3 regions of the Bacillus sp. LJBS17 genome follow, and region 3 is predicted to be linked to each of the others. Evidence: riboswitches for the same ligand, from Rfam matches in the RefSeq annotation. Region 3 holds a riboswitch; each other region holds the start of a gene.
The links. Region 3 has a riboswitch for thiamine pyrophosphate ahead of thiC (phosphomethylpyrimidine synthase ThiC). Riboswitches for the same ligand answer to the same signal wherever they lie in the genome.

Region 1: it holds a riboswitch for thiamine pyrophosphate, as region 3 does, so the genes downstream of both, ylmB (N-formyl-4-amino-5-aminomethyl-2-methylpyrimidine deformylase) here and thiC (phosphomethylpyrimidine synthase ThiC) in region 3, are expected to answer to the same signal.
Region 2: it holds a riboswitch for thiamine pyrophosphate, as region 3 does, so the genes downstream of both, thiT (energy-coupled thiamine transporter ThiT) here and thiC (phosphomethylpyrimidine synthase ThiC) in region 3, are expected to answer to the same signal.

The regions. Positions count from the first base shown of each region.
Region 1 is NZ_CP079759.1:1,585,269-1,591,196, reverse strand. Features, by position in the region: gene KXZ66_RS08250 (YggS family pyridoxal phosphate-dependent enzyme) at 1-30, opposite strand, end outside; gene pgeF (peptidoglycan editing factor PgeF) at 37-873, opposite strand; gene KXZ66_RS08240 (YlmC/YmxH family sporulation protein) at 1,036-1,281, opposite strand; gene ylmB (N-formyl-4-amino-5-aminomethyl-2-methylpyrimidine deformylase) at 1,364-2,644, opposite strand; TPP riboswitch at 2,732-2,833, opposite strand; gene KXZ66_RS08230 (ABC transporter ATP-binding protein) at 2,846-3,640, opposite strand; gene sigG (RNA polymerase sporulation sigma factor SigG) at 3,788-4,570, opposite strand; gene sigE (RNA polymerase sporulation sigma factor SigE) at 4,710-5,429, opposite strand; gene spoIIGA (sigma-E processing peptidase SpoIIGA) at 5,492-5,928, opposite strand, start outside.
Region 2 is NZ_CP079759.1:3,082,407-3,088,334, forward strand. Features, by position in the region: rRNA gene KXZ66_RS15995 (23S ribosomal RNA) at 1-1,186, opposite strand, end outside; rRNA gene KXZ66_RS16000 (16S ribosomal RNA) at 1,357-2,902, opposite strand; TPP riboswitch at 3,367-3,468, shown strand; gene thiT (energy-coupled thiamine transporter ThiT) at 3,568-4,146, shown strand; gene KXZ66_RS16010 (GNAT family N-acetyltransferase) at 4,188-4,709, opposite strand; gene floT (flotillin lipid rafts scaffold protein FloT) at 4,727-5,928, opposite strand, start outside.
Region 3 is NZ_CP079759.1:931,756-937,683, forward strand. Features, by position in the region: tRNA gene KXZ66_RS04675 (tRNA-Asn) at 1-10, shown strand, start outside; tRNA gene KXZ66_RS04680 (tRNA-Ser) at 16-107, shown strand; tRNA gene KXZ66_RS04685 (tRNA-Glu) at 142-213, shown strand; tRNA gene KXZ66_RS04690 (tRNA-Val) at 223-298, shown strand; tRNA gene KXZ66_RS04695 (tRNA-Met) at 308-384, shown strand; tRNA gene KXZ66_RS04700 (tRNA-Asp) at 396-472, shown strand; tRNA gene KXZ66_RS04705 (tRNA-Phe) at 485-560, shown strand; tRNA gene KXZ66_RS04710 (tRNA-Thr) at 566-638, shown strand; tRNA gene KXZ66_RS04715 (tRNA-Tyr) at 661-745, shown strand; tRNA gene KXZ66_RS04720 (tRNA-Trp) at 751-824, shown strand; tRNA gene KXZ66_RS04725 (tRNA-His) at 849-924, shown strand; tRNA gene KXZ66_RS04730 (tRNA-Gln) at 934-1,005, shown strand; tRNA gene KXZ66_RS04735 (tRNA-Gly) at 1,055-1,129, shown strand; tRNA gene KXZ66_RS04740 (tRNA-Cys) at 1,135-1,205, shown strand; tRNA gene KXZ66_RS04745 (tRNA-Leu) at 1,213-1,301, shown strand; tRNA gene KXZ66_RS04750 (tRNA-Leu) at 1,566-1,647, shown strand; partial or broken gene spo0M (sporulation control protein Spo0M) at 1,726-2,486, opposite strand; gene KXZ66_RS04760 (hypothetical protein) at 2,628-2,831, shown strand; gene KXZ66_RS04765 (spore coat protein) at 2,920-3,192, opposite strand; gene KXZ66_RS04770 (Type 1 glutamine amidotransferase-like domain-containing protein) at 3,234-3,926, shown strand; TPP riboswitch at 3,996-4,103, shown strand; gene thiC (phosphomethylpyrimidine synthase ThiC) at 4,236-5,928, shown strand, end outside.

The DNA.
Region 1 (5,928 bases), 650 kb from region 3:
TATATGTCGTAAATTATCAACAACACGCAAGATCTTTTATGCCTCCTTCATTCCGATAAAGGACATCATCCGTCCAGTTTTCCCCTGATCGCGGCGGTGAGAATAGAAAAGAGACGGCTCGCTTTCCGTGCATAAACCGCTGACAGAAATTTGTTCACTTGCCAAACCGCTGTCCATCAGTATAAGACGGTTCAGCTCTTTCAGATCAAGCTGATATTGTGCCTTTGCCGTCTGATTAACGGCAAGGTCTGCTGAAACCGGCAATGCGCGGACAGCATCCATTACGCGGTCGTCTACCGTATAGCATGCTCCGCTGATAGACGGGCCAATAACAGCGTAAATATCTGAGGGATTTGAACCTTCCTTCTCAGTCCATTGCTTCACCATTTCTCTGCCAATCTGTTTGACGGTGCCTTTCCACCCGGCATGGGCGACTCCGACAAGCGACTTAACCGGATCATAAAAGAAAAGAGGCACACAATCAGCAAAGCATAATGCCAAAAATACATTTTTTTCATTTGTATAGAGCCCGTCCGTTGCTTTTAGAGCCGTGTGATACTCACGGGCGCCTTTTCCCCTATCCCTCTGCGTCACTTTCTGAACGCGATTATCATGTGTCTGATCAGCGAATACCCAAGACTGCAAATCAGTATTAAACATATCGGCAATATATTCACGATTTTTAACTACATCTGCATCTTTGTCATGAACGTGCAATCCTGTATTTAACGATTCAAAAGGCTTTTGGCTGACACCGCCGTTTTTTGTCGTAAATCCGGCAATGACCTCTTTGTTGTTTTGATTCGTTTGAGCCCAGTCTTGTATCATGAGTGTCGAGGGTGTGGTAAGACTGAATGGGTGATATGTATTCATGATGATCCAACCTTTCGACAAACATTTAAAAAAGCGGAATTTCCCACTTATTTTACCACATCTTACTGCATACGTTGAGCGCCGATTTGCATATTTCTAAATGAAATGTGCCGGAAGAATCGAGACTTCCGGCATTTGCCAATCTGCGGCAGACAAGCAGGTTTATGCATGTGGTTCACTTAATCGGACCAAGATTACATCTTCCCCGATTTTTACTATATTTCGCCATGGAATGACCAATTCCTCTTCTTTTCCAAAAAATCCGAGAACTTTCCCATTTCCTCCTAGTATGATCGCCTGAATTTTACCAGTGGTCACATTGATATCAATATCACCAATACTCCCCAGCTTTTTTCCGTTTGAGACATTGACGACATCCTTTACCTGAAATTCTGAAATGCTGATCATTCCATCACGTCCTTTTTCCGTCCTTTTGTTCAAGTATATGAACGGGCAGGCTGAACCTTGTCAGCAAGAAGAAATTTTCATGTCATTGCTCTTTTTTCCGGCTGCACCAGCTGATGATAAAATCGAGTATAATTTTTGTATACTCTACTAGCTGCTCAATCGATACCTTCTCGTTCACAGAGTGTGCATTGTGCAGATCTCCAGGACCGTATATTACGCATGGAATACCGGCATCATACAGCCATCCGCCATCTGTAACTGATTGAGAAACGTCAATAATTGGACACTCCCGTTTCACTTTCTGATGAGAGGCAGTTAGCGCTAAGACGCCTGGGTGGCCAGGGTCAACTTCCAATGCCGGAAAAATTTCTCCTCTGTCTTCTATCATAGATGAGCCTCCCCACTTGAATACAGGGCGGTTTTCCCTAAGCCAAATATCACTGTCACTCAGCGGATTGACGTAATCTTCTATTTCCGCTGCCACTTGGTCATGGGTTTCATTCGGATAAAAATGGACTGTGATCCACAGCCGGCATTCGTCCGCTATAAAAGCCGCATGTCTGCCGCCTTCTATAACAGCCGGGTTAATTGTATTTGTTCCAGGTTTAAAGCCGGGATAACTTTTCATAATAGACCAGTGGCGCTCAAGTTCACCGAGCCCCGCAATGATTTTCGCCATTTTTTCAATTGCGCTTGCTCCGAATGTTCCTCCCCCTGCGTGGATCATATTCCGTCTCGTTCCATCATGAAATGTTTGACTGCTTTTGATTTCGATCCAGCCTGTAATGACACCGCCTTGGCCTTGAATATGCATATCGCTCGTATCCGCGACAATTGCAAAATCAGCGTGGTAGCCCCTCTTGCAGCATTCAAGCGTGCCGGCTTCTCCAACTTCCTCCCCGATAACCGATTGCAGAATCAGATCACCGGGAAGTTCAATGCCTGCTTCACGAATCAATTTGACAGCAAACAACACACAAGCCATTCCGCCCTTCATATCGGAAGCGCCTCGACCGATTAAGAGACCGTTTTTTTCAATTGGATGAAATGGATCATGCTCCCATTTTTCATCCTCTTTTACCTCTGCCACATCTACATGGCCATTGATAATCAGGCTATAATAATCTGCTGAATCTGTTCCTTTTAGCTTCCCTACAACATTGGGATCTCCAGGGTACACATCCCATTTGTCGATCGAGAATCCCAATTCATTTAAATATCCCGCAATCCATGACTGAATGCCCTCTGTATTTCTTGCAGGCGGAGCAGGTGTTTGATAAGAAATTAGCGTTTTCGCAAGCTGAATAAGCTCCTCCTTATGTTCTTCCACTTTTTTTTGCAAAGAGTCTATTTGTTGATCCAATGTAAATCCGCTCCTATTCTTTAAAATCAAATAAGCCGTTTCAAATGTGATGAAACGGCTTAATAAAAACAAACGGAGTCCGATGTACTCCGCTTTTCACCGCTTCCCTCCGCTGGCATGATCCAGATCAGGTCAAAAGGGTTGAGACAACGTCTCTCTCAGCTTCGCAAAGCACCCCTAGGATGAATCTATATATATTTGTCAGGCATTCGTTATCGGCTCAGCTCTAGTTAAAAACGGCCGATCTTGATTCCATAATACATGGATTGGCGTATCAAAAAAAGCGGAAAGTATTTGATTAGTAAGCATTTCCTTTATTTCTCCGGATCCAAAGACCTCTCCCTGTTTTAATAAAAGGGCTTTATCAAAGACAGGCAAAATTTCTTCAGCATGATGAGTCACATAAAGGATAGATGGTGCATTTTCTTTGTTTGCAATGTATGTAATCGTATCTAACAGCTTTTCCCGGGCAATAAAATCCAGTCCTGTGACTGGTTCATCCAGTATCAGCAGCTCCGGATCGGCCATTAGTGCTCTAGCAATCAATGCTCTTTGTTTTTCCCCTTGAGAAAGGGTTTCATAGCGGCGATCGGCATATTCAATTGCTCCCAAGTCCTCTAACAAACCAATCGCTTTTTCCCTGGTTTTCTTACTTGGCGTTTCATATAACCCAATCGAAGCGTAAGCTCCGCTCAAAGCAATTTCAAAGGCTGAATCTGCCGGATACAATTTTTGCTGAAGAGCTGCTGAGACGAGGCCAATTTTACGTCTGAGCTTTTCCCCAAGCTCTGTTTTGCCAAATTCATGGCCAAGCACCTGCATCTCGCCTGATGTTGGAAAATAATAAGAGCAAAGCATATTTAACAGCGCTGTCTTCCCGGCGCCATTTAGGCCGTAAAGCACCCAATTTTCCTTTTCTTCCACCTTCCAATGAATATCTCTCAGTATCCATTTCCCATTCCGTTTTAGTGAGACATTGTCAAGCTGCAAAATCATCGTGGTCCTCCTCTTTATTGCCTTTTATAATTGTTTTAATTTTCATAAAACTTTGTACGAACTAGGATACCTTACTTTTTCCAAAACGTAAACCATCCATAATCAATAGAAAAGCCTTTAAAACAACATCGTTTTAAAGGCTTTTCATTATTGATGAATATTTTTATTCATTTGTTTGATAGCCGCTTTTTCAAGTCTGGACACCTGCGCTTGAGAAATTCCGATTTCCTCGGCGACTTCCATTTGGGTTTTCCCTTGGAAGAATCGCTTTCTCAAAATCATTTTTTCCCTATCATTCAGCCTTCTCATGCCCTCTTTTAAAGCCAGCTCTTCAATCCATTGTGAATCTGTGTTACGCTCATCACTGATTTGGTCCATCACATAGATCGGGTCTCCGCCGTCGTTATAGATCGGTTCAAATAGAGAAACCGGATCCTGGATGGCATCAAGCGCAAATACAATTTCCTCATGCGGTACTTCAAGAACTTTTGCGATGTCTTCTGCAGTCGGCTCCTTGCTTGTCTCACTGATTAACCGCTCTCTTACCTGAAGCGCCTTGTAAGCGATGTCCCGGAGTGATCTTGAGACACGGATCGGGTTATTATCGCGTAAATACCTGCGGATCTCTCCGATAATCATAGGTACAGCGTATGTTGAAAACTTAACATTGTGGCTTAGGTCAAAATTATCAATGGATTTCATTAGTCCGATGCAGCCGACTTGAAATAAGTCATCAACATACTCCCCTCTGTTATTAAATCGTTGAATGACACTTAAGACAAGACGCAAGTTCCCGTTTACAAGCTTTTCTCTTGCTGAATCATCGCCTTCATCCTGCAGCTGCCTAAACAGCTTTCTCATCTCTTCATTCTTGAGTACTGGTAATTTGGAGGTATCCACCCCGCAGATTTCGACTTTATTTCTCGACACTTTTTTCCCTCCCTACAGGAGCTGCTGTACAACGTTAAGTATCTCCTTGGGTGGGAAAAATATGCACTGCACTCAGACCGAAAAACTGTCGAAATCAGGAAATCCCTGTAAAATCAAGGGGTTCTAACCATAAAATTTTTTACACCATTTTGTTGAACTCTTTTCTCAATCTTTTTATAATTCTTTTCTCAAGCCGCGAAATATAAGACTGAGAAATCCCCATCATATCCGCTACATCCTTTTGGGTTTTTTCTTCTTCACCGACAAGCCCAAACCGCAGCTCCATGATTTGCTTTTCTCTCTCATTAAGCTGTTCAAGCGCTTTTTTCAAAAGCTTTTTATCGACGTTAGCTTCTATGTCTTTAGTGATGATGTCATCGTCAGTGCCGAGCACATCAGAAAGCAAAAGCTCATTGCCGTCCCAATCAATATTAAGCGGTTCATCAAAGGAAACCTCTGAACGGATTTTGTTATTTCTTCTTAAATACATCAGGATTTCATTTTCTATACACCGGGAGGCATAGGTAGCAAGCTTGATTTTCTTTTCTGGATTGAATGTATTCACAGCTTTGATTAGACCGATGGTACCGATGCTGATTAAATCCTCTATATTAATTCCCGTATTTTCAAATTTACGGGCGATATATACGACCAGACGCAAATTGCGTTCAATTAGAATGGCGCGCGCCGCCTGATCGCCGTTTGGGAGCTTCATTAACAAAACCTGCTCCTCATCTTTAGATAATGGAGGCGGCAGGGCTTCACTCCCGCCTATGTAATAGACTTCATCACTTTTCAGCCCAAGTTTCATCAGCAGCTTATACCAGAGGTGCGTCAACCGTAATTTCAGTTTTTTCATCTTCCTCTCCCTTCTAAATGTCACGCCGTTTGAGTATGATAAGTAACGGACATTTGCGAACATTATGAAACGTGTTTGACAGCCTTGCCCGAAAGCATTTTCGGATGAATAATCGCGTCAAACTCTCCATCTGCCGACAGCTTTGTTGTGCTGATGCCGATTAAACATTTATCTGCAGAGATCATTTCTTCTTTTGTCATAATCGTTACGTGATCCGGTTTAACGCATAATAAAAATTGATTTTGCTGACCAACTCCCCTGTATGGAATCAACCTCATTTTATCTAAAAAGCGAAAGGAATCATCGAGCTGTTCGATGGCTTCCAATGGGTCTGTGTTTCGAATGATCATCGTTTCGGCTGTTCCGAAAATCGGCTCCAGTTTATCAATGTAAATGATCATTACCGGTGTTTTTGTAAGAGGATCGTACAGCTGATTACCGGAATCAATCAGGCCTCTGACATGAAGTGTTTGGCTGCCCAAATCTGCCTGCACGCTGA
Region 2 (5,928 bases), 2.0 Mb from region 3:
TAGCCCCGGTACATTTTCGGCGCAGAGTCACTCGACCAGTGAGCTATTACGCACTCTTTAAATGGTGGCTGCTTCTAAGCCAACATCCTGGTTGTCTAAGCAACTCCACATCCTTTTCCACTTAACGTATACTTTGGGACCTTAGCTGGCGGTCTGGGCTGTTTCCCTTTCGACTACGGATCTTATCACTCGCAGTCTGACTCCCAAGGATAAGTCATTGGCATTCGGAGTTTGACTGAATTCGGTAACCCGGTAGGGTCCCTAGTCCAATCAGTGCTCTACCTCCAAGACTCTTACCTTGAGGCTAGCCCTAAAGCTATTTCGGAGAGAACCAGCTATCTCCAGGTTCGATTGGCATTTCACCCCTACCCACACCTCATCCCCGCACTTTTCAACGTGCGTGGGTTCGGCCTCCATTCAGTGTTACCTGAACTTCACCCTGGACATGGGTAGATCACCTGGTTTCGGGTCTACGACCACGTACTCATGCGCCCTATTCAGACTCGCTTTCGCTGCGGCTCCGCATCTTCTGCTTAACCTTGCACGGGATCGTAACTCGCCGGTTCATTCTACAAAAGGCACGCCATCACCCGTTAACGGGCTCTGACTACTTGTAGGCACACGGTTTCAGGATCTCTTTCACTCCCCTTCCGGGGTGCTTTTCACCTTTCCCTCACGGTACTGGTTCACTATCGGTCACTAGGGAGTATTTAGCCTTGGGAGATGGTCCTCCCGGATTCCGACGGAATTTCACGTGTTCCGCCGTACTCAGGATCCACTCAGGAGAGAACGAAGTTTTGACTACAGGGCTGTTACCTCCTATGGCGGGCCTTTCCAGACCTCTTCATCTACCTCGTTCTTTTGTAACTCCGTACAGAGTGTCCTACAACCCCAAGAGGCAAGCCTCTTGGTTTGGGCTAATCCCGTTTCGCTCGCCGCTACTCAGGGAATCGCATTTGCTTTCTCTTCCTCCGGGTACTTAGATGTTTCAGTTCCCCGGGTCTGCCTTCTCATATCCTATGAATTCAGATATGGATACCACTCCATTACGAGTGGTGGGTTTCCCCATTCGGAAATCTCCGGATCAAAGCTTGCTTACAGCTCCCCGAAGCATATCGGTGTTCGTCCCGTCCTTCATCGGCTCCTAGTGCCAAGGCATCCACCGTGCGCCCTTTCTAACTTAACCGTTAAAAAGAATCACTATGTGATATCTTGTGTTACTAATTGAATGTGATGTCTACTGTTATCTAGTTTTCAAAGAACACGTTTCGAAGGAATGATCCTTCAAAACTAAACAAGACAGGGAACGTTCTGTTTATAAGACCCAAGGTCTTATATTCCGTATAATATCCTTAGAAAGGAGGTGATCCAGCCGCACCTTCCGATACGGCTACCTTGTTACGACTTCACCCCAATCATCTGTCCCACCTTCGGCGGCTGGCTCCTAAAAGGTTACCTCACCGACTTCGGGTGTTACAAACTCTCGTGGTGTGACGGGCGGTGTGTACAAGCTCGGGAACGTATTCACCGCGGCATGCTGATCCGCGATTACTAGCGATTCCAGCTTCACGCAGTCGAGTTGCAGACTGCGATCCGAACTGAGAACAGATTTGTGGGATTGGCTTAACCTCGCGGTTTCGCTGCCCTTTGTTCTGTCCATTGTAGCACGTGTGTAGCCCAGGTCATAAGGGGCATGATGATTTGACGTCATCCCCACCTTCCTCCGGTTTGTCACCGGCAGTCACCTTAGAGTGCCCAACTGAATGCTGGCAACTAAGATCAAGGGTTGCGCTCGTTGCGGGACTTAACCCAACATCTCACGACACGAGCTGACGACAACCATGCACCACCTGTCACTCTGCCCCCGAAGGGGACGTCCTATCTCTAGGATTGTCAGAGGATGTCAAGACCTGGTAAGGTTCTTCGCGTTGCTTCGAATTAAACCACATGCTCCACCGCTTGTGCGGTACCGTCAATTCCTTTGAGTTTCAGTCTTGCGACCGTACTCCCCAGGCGGAGTGCTTAATGCGTTAGCTGCAGCACTAAGGGGCGGAAACCCCCTAACACTTAGCACTCATCGTTTACGGCGTGGACTACCAGGGTATCTAATCCTGTTCGCTCCCCACGCTTTCGCTCCTCAGCGTCAGTTACAGACCAGAGAGTCGCCTTCGCCACTGGTGTTCCTCCACATCTCTACGCATTTCACCGCTACACGTGGAATTCCACTCTCCTCTTCTGCACTCAAGTTCCCCAGTTTCCAATGACCCTCCCCGGTTGAGCCGGGGGCTTTCACATCAGACTTAAGAAACCGCCTGCGAGCCCTTTACGCCCAATAATTCCGGACAACGCTTGCCACCTACGTATTACCGCGGCTGCTGGCACGTAGTTAGCCGTGGCTTTCTGGTTAGGTACCGTCAAGGTACCGCCCTATTCGAACGGTACTTGTTCTTCCCTAACAACAGAGCTTTACGATCCGAAAACCTTCATCACTCACGCGGCGTTGCTCCGTCAGACTTTCGTCCATTGCGGAAGATTCCCTACTGCTGCCTCCCGTAGGAGTCTGGTAGTGTCTCAGTCCCAGTGTGGCCGATCACCCTCTCAGGTCGGCTACGCATCGTTGCCTTGGTGAGCCGTTACCTCACCAACTAGCTAATGCGCCGCGGGTCCATCTGTAAGTGGTAGCCGAAGCCACCTTTTATGTTTGAACCATGCGGTTCAAACAACCATCCGGTATTAGCCCCGGTTTCCCGGAGTTATCCCAGTCTTACAGGCAGGTTACCCACGTGTTACTCACCCGTCCGCCGCTAACATCAGGGAGCAAGCTCCCATCTGTCCGCTCGACTTGCATGTATTAGGCACGCCGCCAGCGTTCGTCCTGAGCCAGGATCAAACTCTCCGATAAATGGATCACAGGTTAAGTTCACCGCATCCTGCGGCGACACCTGTGTGACCTGCGTCGTGCAGGCCCTAGTTTGACTGACTACGCACATCGCTGTGCGATTTATAAAAATGAATTAACAGGTACGTTTTGTCTTGTTTAGTTTTCAAAGATCATTTCGTCACTTCTCAATGAAGCAGCTTTACTAATATAACATTCAGCTTCTTTTTTGTCAACAACTTTTTTCAAGTTGTTTTGAAGCATCTAGTTTGTGTCCGCTGTGCATCAGCGACGTTTAATAATATAACACCTCTATTTATTTATTGCAATAGTTTTTTTAAAAAATCTATAAAACAAATAAACTATAATCCTCGCCATGATTTCTAAAGCGTGTGTATCATATAACTTTCTTAAAAGAACATATACATCAGTCATGTGATCTTGTTGTTTTTTTCGTTTTCTTGTATAGTAGAAACGAACTAAATACTGATGACCACAAGGGGAGCATTAAAGCTGAGAGTGAGCGGTTTCGTTCTGACCCTTTGAACCTGTTAGTTAACGCTGGCGTAGGGATGTGGCAAAGTCAAATGAATTGCAGATCGTAAAGCAGTGCGTGGAACTTTTCTCATCCTTCCGCGTGCTGCTTTTTTGTTGTCCTTTTGGTTGTCTGTCAATGGAAGGAGATAGATATGAATCAATCTAAGCAACTGGTTCGCCTTATTGAAATTGCCATTATGACAGCGGCAGCCGTTATTTTAGACATTGTCTCAGGAATGTTTCTTAGCATGCCTCAAGGAGGCTCGGTCTCCATCATGATGATTCCGATCTTTTTAATTTCGTTTCGCTGGGGTGTCAAAGCAGGTCTTACTACAGGTTTGTTGACAGGTCTAGTACAAATAGCAATCGGAAACTTGTTTGCTCAACATCCTGTACAGCTATTGTTAGATTACATTGTCGCTTTCGCGGCAATCGGCATAAGCGGCTGTTTCGCTTCTTCAGTCCGTAAAGCCGCTGTATCAAAAACAAAAGGGAAATTGATTGTTTCAGTGGTCAGCGCAGTTTTTATCGGCAGTTTGCTGCGCTATGCCGCGCATGTCATTTCAGGAGCTGTGTTTTTCGGTAGCTTTGCTCCAAAAGGAACACCGGTATGGATTTATTCTTTAACTTATAATGCGACTTACATGGTACCTTCATTCATTATTTGTGCAATTGTCCTATGTTTATTATTTATGACAGCACCCCGTCTGCTTAAAAGTGACAAAGCGTAAAAGTAACAATCCCCCAGCGAATTCCGCTGGGGGATTGTTCGTTATCTGTTAAGAAGTGTTTTTAAAGCTGAAAGATCCGGCCAGCCAAGACCTACTTCTTTCAACCTTACTCCGGCAATTTCAAAGTTGTCCTCCGCTACTCTTTCAGGTGAATAGGCCTGATAAAATATAATCGAGGGATTCTGCTCAATAACCCAAACAAACATACTTGAAAACCCATGTTGAAGCAAATACTCCGCTCCTTTTGCTAAGAGCGCCCTGCCTGCACCTTGCCGCTGGCGCTCTTCCAGAAGATAAATAGCGTATAACTCGCCGTCATAGCCTTCTTGTTCAGAGCGAATAGGTCCAAATGAAGCAAAGCCGAATACTGAACCCTTTTCGTCCTGAGCAACAAATACTCCCTTTAACGAGCGACTTTTCCATTTGTCTTCAAATTCCTTATAGTTCAGGCTGTTTAAATAATCAATCGGGATAATTTCGTGGTATGTTGACCTCCAGCTGTCTACATGCACTTTTGCAATGTCCTTTATATCCTCTAACTTCGCTTCACGTACAGTTACCATACGGTTCTGCCCTTTCCTTACTCTGATTTTTGGATCGTTTTGGCTTCTTTGATTTCATTTGTTAATTCATTAATGCTTTGTTTTACGTTTCCTTTTCCTGAAAAGTTCTCAAGCATTTCTTTTACATCAATTCCTGAGGATGCTTTTAAACTTTCTTGCAAACTTGACATTAAGTTCGTCGCATAGCTGGTTACTTTGTTTGCTCCGCTTGATTCACCGCTTCCTCCTGTATCGACAACGGTGATTTTATCAATATTTGAAAGAGGTGCCGCTGCTTGTTTCGCGTATTCCGGAAGCATTTTGACAATCATATCGAAAATCGCCGCCTGCCCGTACTGTTCAAAAGCAGCCGCAATTTTCTCTTTTGCTTCCGCTTCTGCAAGACCTTTCAGGCGGATAACCTCTGCCTCTGTCTCTCCTTTCGCTTTTTCCGCTTCTGCTTTTGCTAGCCCGTCAATTCTTACTTTTTCCGCCTCAGCCTTTGCCATTGCTTCTATACTGTACTTCTTGGCATCGGCTTCCGCGAGCTGTTTGGCTTTCTCAGCTGCTGCGGACTGCTCAACAGAATAACGGTCTGCATCGGCTTTTTTCTTTACCTCTGAGTCGTATTGACGTTCACGGCGAAGAATTTCTTTTTCTTCTAGTTCTATTTGTTTTTGGCGTTCGATAATTTTAACCTGCATTTCCTGCTCTGTGACTTGCTGGCGCGCTCTGGCAGTCTCTAAATCATATGCTTGGTCGGCATTCGCTTTTGCCGTATCTTGTTCTCTGCGAAATTCAGCCATTTTGAGCTGATTGAGTTTTTCAGCTTCAGCGATTTCCGTCGCCCGTTCAAGTTCTGATTTTTTTGCGTCTTTATCGGCTTCTGCCCGCTTAATTCGGGTTTCTTTATCAGCCTCTGCTGTTGCGATATCAGCATCGCGTTTTACTTGGGCAATTCTCGGTTTCCCTAATGATTCAAGATAACCGTTTTTATCACGAACATCTTTAATGGTAAACGAGACGATTACAAGCCCCATTTTCGCGAGATCCTGTGAAGCGACACGCTGCACCTCTTGAGAGAATTTTTCTCTGTTTTTATAGATTTCTTCTACTGTCATTGAGCCGAGAATGGAACGAAGGTGGCCTTCTAAAACCTCCCGCGCTTCCTGCTCACGGTCGTCTTTTGATTTCCCTAAAAATTGTTCGGCTGCTGTAGCGATTTCTCCTATAGAACCGC
Region 3 (5,928 bases):
TGCGGAGCCATTATTGGAGAGCTGTCCGAGTGGTCGAAGGAGCACGATTGGAAATCGTGTAGGCGGTCAACTCCGTCTCAAGGGTTCGAATCCCTTGCTCTCCGCCACTGATACTTATACATAATTACAATTGAAAGTCTGGGCCCGTTGGTCAAGCGGTTAAGACACCGCCCTTTCACGGCGGTAACACGGGTTCGAATCCCGTACGGGTCATTATATGATGGAGGATTAGCTCAGCTGGGAGAGCATCTGCCTTACAAGCAGAGGGTCGGCGGTTCGAGCCCGTCATCCTCCACCATTATATCATCGCGGGGTGGAGCAGTTCGGTAGCTCGTCGGGCTCATAACCCGAAGGTCGCAGGTTCAAATCCTGCCCCCGCAACCAAATTTCAAAATGGTCCGGTAGTTCAGTTGGTTAGAATGCCTGCCTGTCACGCAGGAGGTCGCGGGTTCGAGTCCCGTCCGGACCGCCATTTAAATACTTAGGCTCGGTAGCTCAGTTGGTAGAGCAACGGACTGAAAATCCGTGTGTCGGCGGTTCGATTCCGTCCCGAGCCACCACCTATGCCGGTGTAGCTCAATTGGTAGAGCAACTGACTTGTAATCAGTAGGTTGGGGGTTCAAGTCCTCTTGCCGGCACTGTTTTTTCAAAATTTAATGTGGAGGGGTAGCGAAGTGGCTAAACGCGGCGGACTGTAAATCCGCTCCCTCAGGGTTCGGCAGTTCGAATCTGCCCCCCTCCACCATTTATAGGGGCATAGTTTAACGGTAGAACAGAGGTCTCCAAAACCTCCGGTGTGGGTTCGATTCCTACTGCCCCTGCCAAATTTATGACATCTTGAGATTATGGCGGTTGTGGCGAAGTGGTTAACGCACCAGATTGTGGCTCTGGCACTCGTGGGTTCGATTCCCATCAATCGCCCCATATTATCATTGGGCTATAGCCAAGCGGTAAGGCAACGGACTTTGACTCCGTCATGCGTTGGTTCGAATCCAGCTAGCCCAGTCTCACTTTTTATATCAACTGCATATAATGTATTAAGTCCATTTAAAATGCGGAAGTAGTTCAGTGGTAGAACACCACCTTGCCAAGGTGGGGGTCGCGGGTTCGAATCCCGTCTTCCGCTCCAATTACGGCGGCATAGCCAAGTGGTAAGGCAGAGGTCTGCAAAACCTTTATCCCCGGTTCGAATCCGGGTGTCGCCTTCTTATTGCCGGGGTGGTGGAATTGGCAGACACACAGGACTTAAAATCCTGCGGTAGGTGACTACCGTGCCGGTTCAAGTCCGGCCCTCGGCACCAATTTTACTTACATGGTAAGTTGAATTGGTGTTTGTGTTTTATCATTATAACTAATCATATTAATGATCTACATAAGTAGATCATTTTTTTAATGCTTTGTTTTATCATAACAAGTTAAGTTCCGAGGCCTATTATAAAGCGGCTGTATAGCTAGTCTTTCAACACTTTTATTTTTATTTCCAAAAAAACTTTTTTGAAATACGTTGACACTTTATGAGATCCATGATATAGTTATATTCGTCGGTTAGATACGACGTAAAACTTGCCGGTGTGGCGGAATTGGCAGACGCGCACGACTCAAAATCGTGTTCCTTCTGGAGTGTCGGTTCGACCCCGACCACCGGTATACTGAAAAACCCGTTTCTTAATAGACACGGGTTTTTATTTTTTATTAAAGAAAAGGAGCCGAGGCTCCTTTTTATACTTACTCAGCGTATTGGTCTAAGATCTCTTCTAACACCTCTTCAAGCTCTTCTGCATCTTCAAGCTCTGATTGGCTGAAACGGACGCGTACAAGCTGTTCTCCGTCATTATACATCTCTTCCAGCCATCCTCGCAGTCCTCTTGCCCTGCGGTCGACTTCGAAAATGATTTCCAAACCGTCTTCGTCTAAAAGGAAAATGAGCTCTAATTCATCAAGCATCTGACGATAATATCCGGAAGTCGGAACGAATTCGAATTCTTGAACGAACGGAAGGCGGCGTCGGAAGTAGGGCGCTTGTTCACAGTCTGCTTCGTTAAGACGGAAGCCCAGGTTTTCGATTGCTTCCAGCACATTTTCAATCCGAAAATGCGGTCATGATCGGATTTATCGATACCGCCTTGAATGTCAAGGTCTGTCACCACGGCAACCTCTACTTTCCCTACAGTCATCGGCGTATCTAGAGGCAGAGTGAATGTAAACGGAAATTGATGCTCTTCACCAGGCTGTATGGTAAATGAACCAGTGACCCGGAAAGAATGAATTGTAGCGTATTTCCGGTGCTCTTCATCGTCTTTTACAATGACATACCGTGTGCTAAGCTGTAAATCGATATAACGGATGTCCTGAGCGATTTTTCCGCCTTTGACATGTACCGTTCCCTGTACTTCTTCTCCTGGAAAATATGCGTCTTTTTCTAAAATTGTATCTACTTTTGCAGCTCCAATTCCGGCACTTGCCGCAAGTTTCTTAAAAAATGACATGTTAGATCTTCCCCTTTTTCTTTTTTCTCAACAGATATACGCAAGAAGGAGGAAAAAAGATTCGTTTGATTCATACTTTTTTCCTATTATTCGTCTCGGCCTAGGGACAGACTAAGAATAATATTGAAAATAAAGGAGTGGATGGAAGTGAATAAAGAAAGTTTGGTTGCAGATGAATTACACAGAATGTTTTTGGCTGGTGAGCTGCAAATCACAGTAGAGGAGGATATAAACAATATTTCCGAAAGGCTGAGAAACGGCGATCTCAGTTTAGACCGATTAAGCGGTGAAGACGCGTTTATAAAAGAAACGGTAAATGAGGCTTTAAGAAGAGTGGAGCAATAAAAAAGAGACGGCATCTCATCTTTGAGATCCCGTCTCTTTTTGTGGTCTTTGCTGTAAGATAAATCTAATCGATTTGATTTGGAATTGCTCACCCGAGCCATCCCTTTTCTAACAGAAGATCTGACAGTTCATCATGGAGATAAACAGTTGTATCTAATTGATCATGCAATGCTATTCTGATGTGGGGATTTTCGGCTTCTGTTATTGCGACAGTGTATTTGTTAATGCTGGTTTTTATTGTTGTTAACAAATCAAGAATATCTTTGGGACAAAGACTTTGTTCAATGGGAAACCACCCCCTTTGTTTTTTTAGCAGCTCCTGATAAGAAAGTATTTGGCTTTGTTTCTTGCTTCTATACAAAATGCTATAATAAGCAACAAATTTTGTTGGGGGGTGTGATGATGAAGCAGATTATTGCGATGGGGGGCGGGGGTTTTTCGATGGAGCCGGATAATTTGTCCCTCGATCAATATATCCTCAATCAATCAAAACGAGAGCAGCCTCGTATTTGTTTTTTGCCGACGGCGAGCGGAGATTCCCAAAACTATATTCAGCGGTTTTATCATGCATTTCAAACACTGGATTGTGTGCCGTCTCACTTATCTTTGTTTAAGCCGCCATCAACAGATTTAACTTCTTTTGTTATGGAAATGGACGTGATTTATGTTGGCGGGGGAAATACGCGGAATTTACTTGTGTTATGGAAAGAGTGGGGGCTTGACCAGATTCTTAGGGAAGCATGGAAGAACGGTGTGGTTTTAGCTGGATTAAGTGCCGGTGCGATCTGCTGGTTTGAAGAAGGGGTGACGGATTCAGCCGGACCGCTGACAAGTTTGAAAAGTTTAGGTTTTTTGCAAGGGAGCTTTTGTCCCCATTATGACGGGGAAAAGGATCGGAGACCGGCATACCACCAGCTGATATCTAACAAGTTCTTATGCAGTGGCTATGCAGCGGATGATGGGGCTGCTCTCCATTTCATAAATGATCAGCTGTTTCAGACTGTGAGTTCAAGGTCGGAAGGAAAGGCATATCGGGTGATGATGGCTGAACATGAAATAGCTGAAATTCCGTTGCCGGTCAAATATTTAGGGTGAAATTGGCTGAATATTATCTATATTCCTCTTTTTTTCAGATTGATTTTATGATAAGATGAGTGCGAAATCAATAGTTACTGGGGGTGCCCGCTTTCGGGCTGAGAGAGAAGGTAAGCTTCTTAACCCTTTGGACCTGATCTGGTTCGTACCAGCGTGGGGAAGTAGAGGAATTGTTTTTGTTATTGTCTTGCTGGGCAATAATATGTTTCTTTCTGACTGTAACCGGGTTCATTTATATGAATCCGGTTTTTTGTGCTGGTTATGGGCTTGATTTTGTCCTTTCAAACGTAGAGAGGGGAAGGAAAAGTAATGCAAAACAATTCAGTGCAGCAAGCCAACATTTCCATTATGTCAAGTTTTTCAGGCAGCAAGAAGGTATACGTGGAGGGTTCTTCTTCGGACATCCAAGTGCCGATGAGGGAGATCCTATTGAGTCCGACGACGGGATCGTTCGGCGAAGAGGAAAACGCGCCTGTGCGTGTCTATGATACAAGCGGACCGTATACGGACCCTGAAGTAACCATTAATATTCAAGAAGGATTAAAGCCGCTCCGCCAAAAATGGATCACAGAGCGCGGTGACGTGGAAGAGTATGAAGGTCGGGCTATAAAACCAGAAGATAACGGTTATAAAAAAGCAAATCCAAACGTAAGCTACCCAGGATTAAAGCGGAAACCGCTGAGGGCGAAGGCAGGTCAAAATGTCACACAAATGCACTATGCAAAAAAGGGGATCATTACACCTGAGATGGAATTTATCGCCATTCGTGAGCATGTGTCTCCTGAATTCGTCAGAGACGAGGTAGCCAGCGGCCGGGCGATTATTCCTTCAAACATTAATCACCCTGAAAGTGAGCCAATGATTATCGGCCGGAATTTTCATGTGAAGATTAATGCGAATATCGGGAATTCAGCGGTTACGTCATCCATTGAAGAAGAAGTGGAAAAAATGACGTGGGCCATCCGCTGGGGAGCGGATACGATGATGGATCTCTCTACCGGAAAAGATATTCATACGACGCGTGAATGGATTATCCGCAATTGCCCCGTGCCTGTGGGAACTGTTCCGATTTATCAGGCGCTTGAAAAAGTAAACGGCGTAGCGGAGGATTTAACGTGGGAGATTTATCGTGATACGCTAATCGAGCAGGCAGAGCAGGGAGTGGATTATTTTACGATTCACGCGGGTGTTTTGCTTAGGTATGTACCGCTGACTGCCAAACGGACAACTGGTATTGTGTCACGCGGGGGAGCGATTATGGCGCAGTGGTGTCTGGCTCATCATCAAGAAAGCTTTTTATACACACATTTTGAAGAAATATGTGAGATTATGAAAATGTATGATATTGCTTTCTCACTTGGGGATGGTTTGCGTCCCGGATCAATTGCTGATGCCAATGACGAAGCGCAGTTTGCTGAATTAGAGACGCTTGGAGAGCTGACGCAAATTGCCTGGAAGCATGATGTTCAGGTGATGATTGAGGGTCCTGGACATGTTCCGATGCATAAAATCAAAGAGAACGTCGATAAACAAATGGACATTTGTAAAGAAGCGCCTTTTTACACATTGGGGCCGTTGACAACGGATATTGCTCCGGGATATGACCATATTACTTCAGCGATCGGAGCGGCGATGATCGGCTGGTATGGGACAGCAATGCTTTGTTATGTAACGCCGAAGGAGCATTTGGGGCTGCCAAACCGTGATGATGTTCGTGAAGGAGTCATTACATATAAGATCGCTGCGCATGCGGCAGACCTTGCAAAAGGGCATCCCGGAGCGCAAATCCGGGATGATGCGTTATCGAAAGCCCGTTTTGAATTCCGCTGGCGGGATCAGTTTAATTTATCTCTTGATCCGGAGAGAGCCCTTGAATACCATGATGAAACCCTGCCTGCTGAAGGAGCAAAAACCGCTCACTTTTGTTCCATGTGCGGCCCGAAATTTTGCAGCATGAGAATTTCACAGGATATTCGGGATTATGCAAAGAAAAACGATCTCA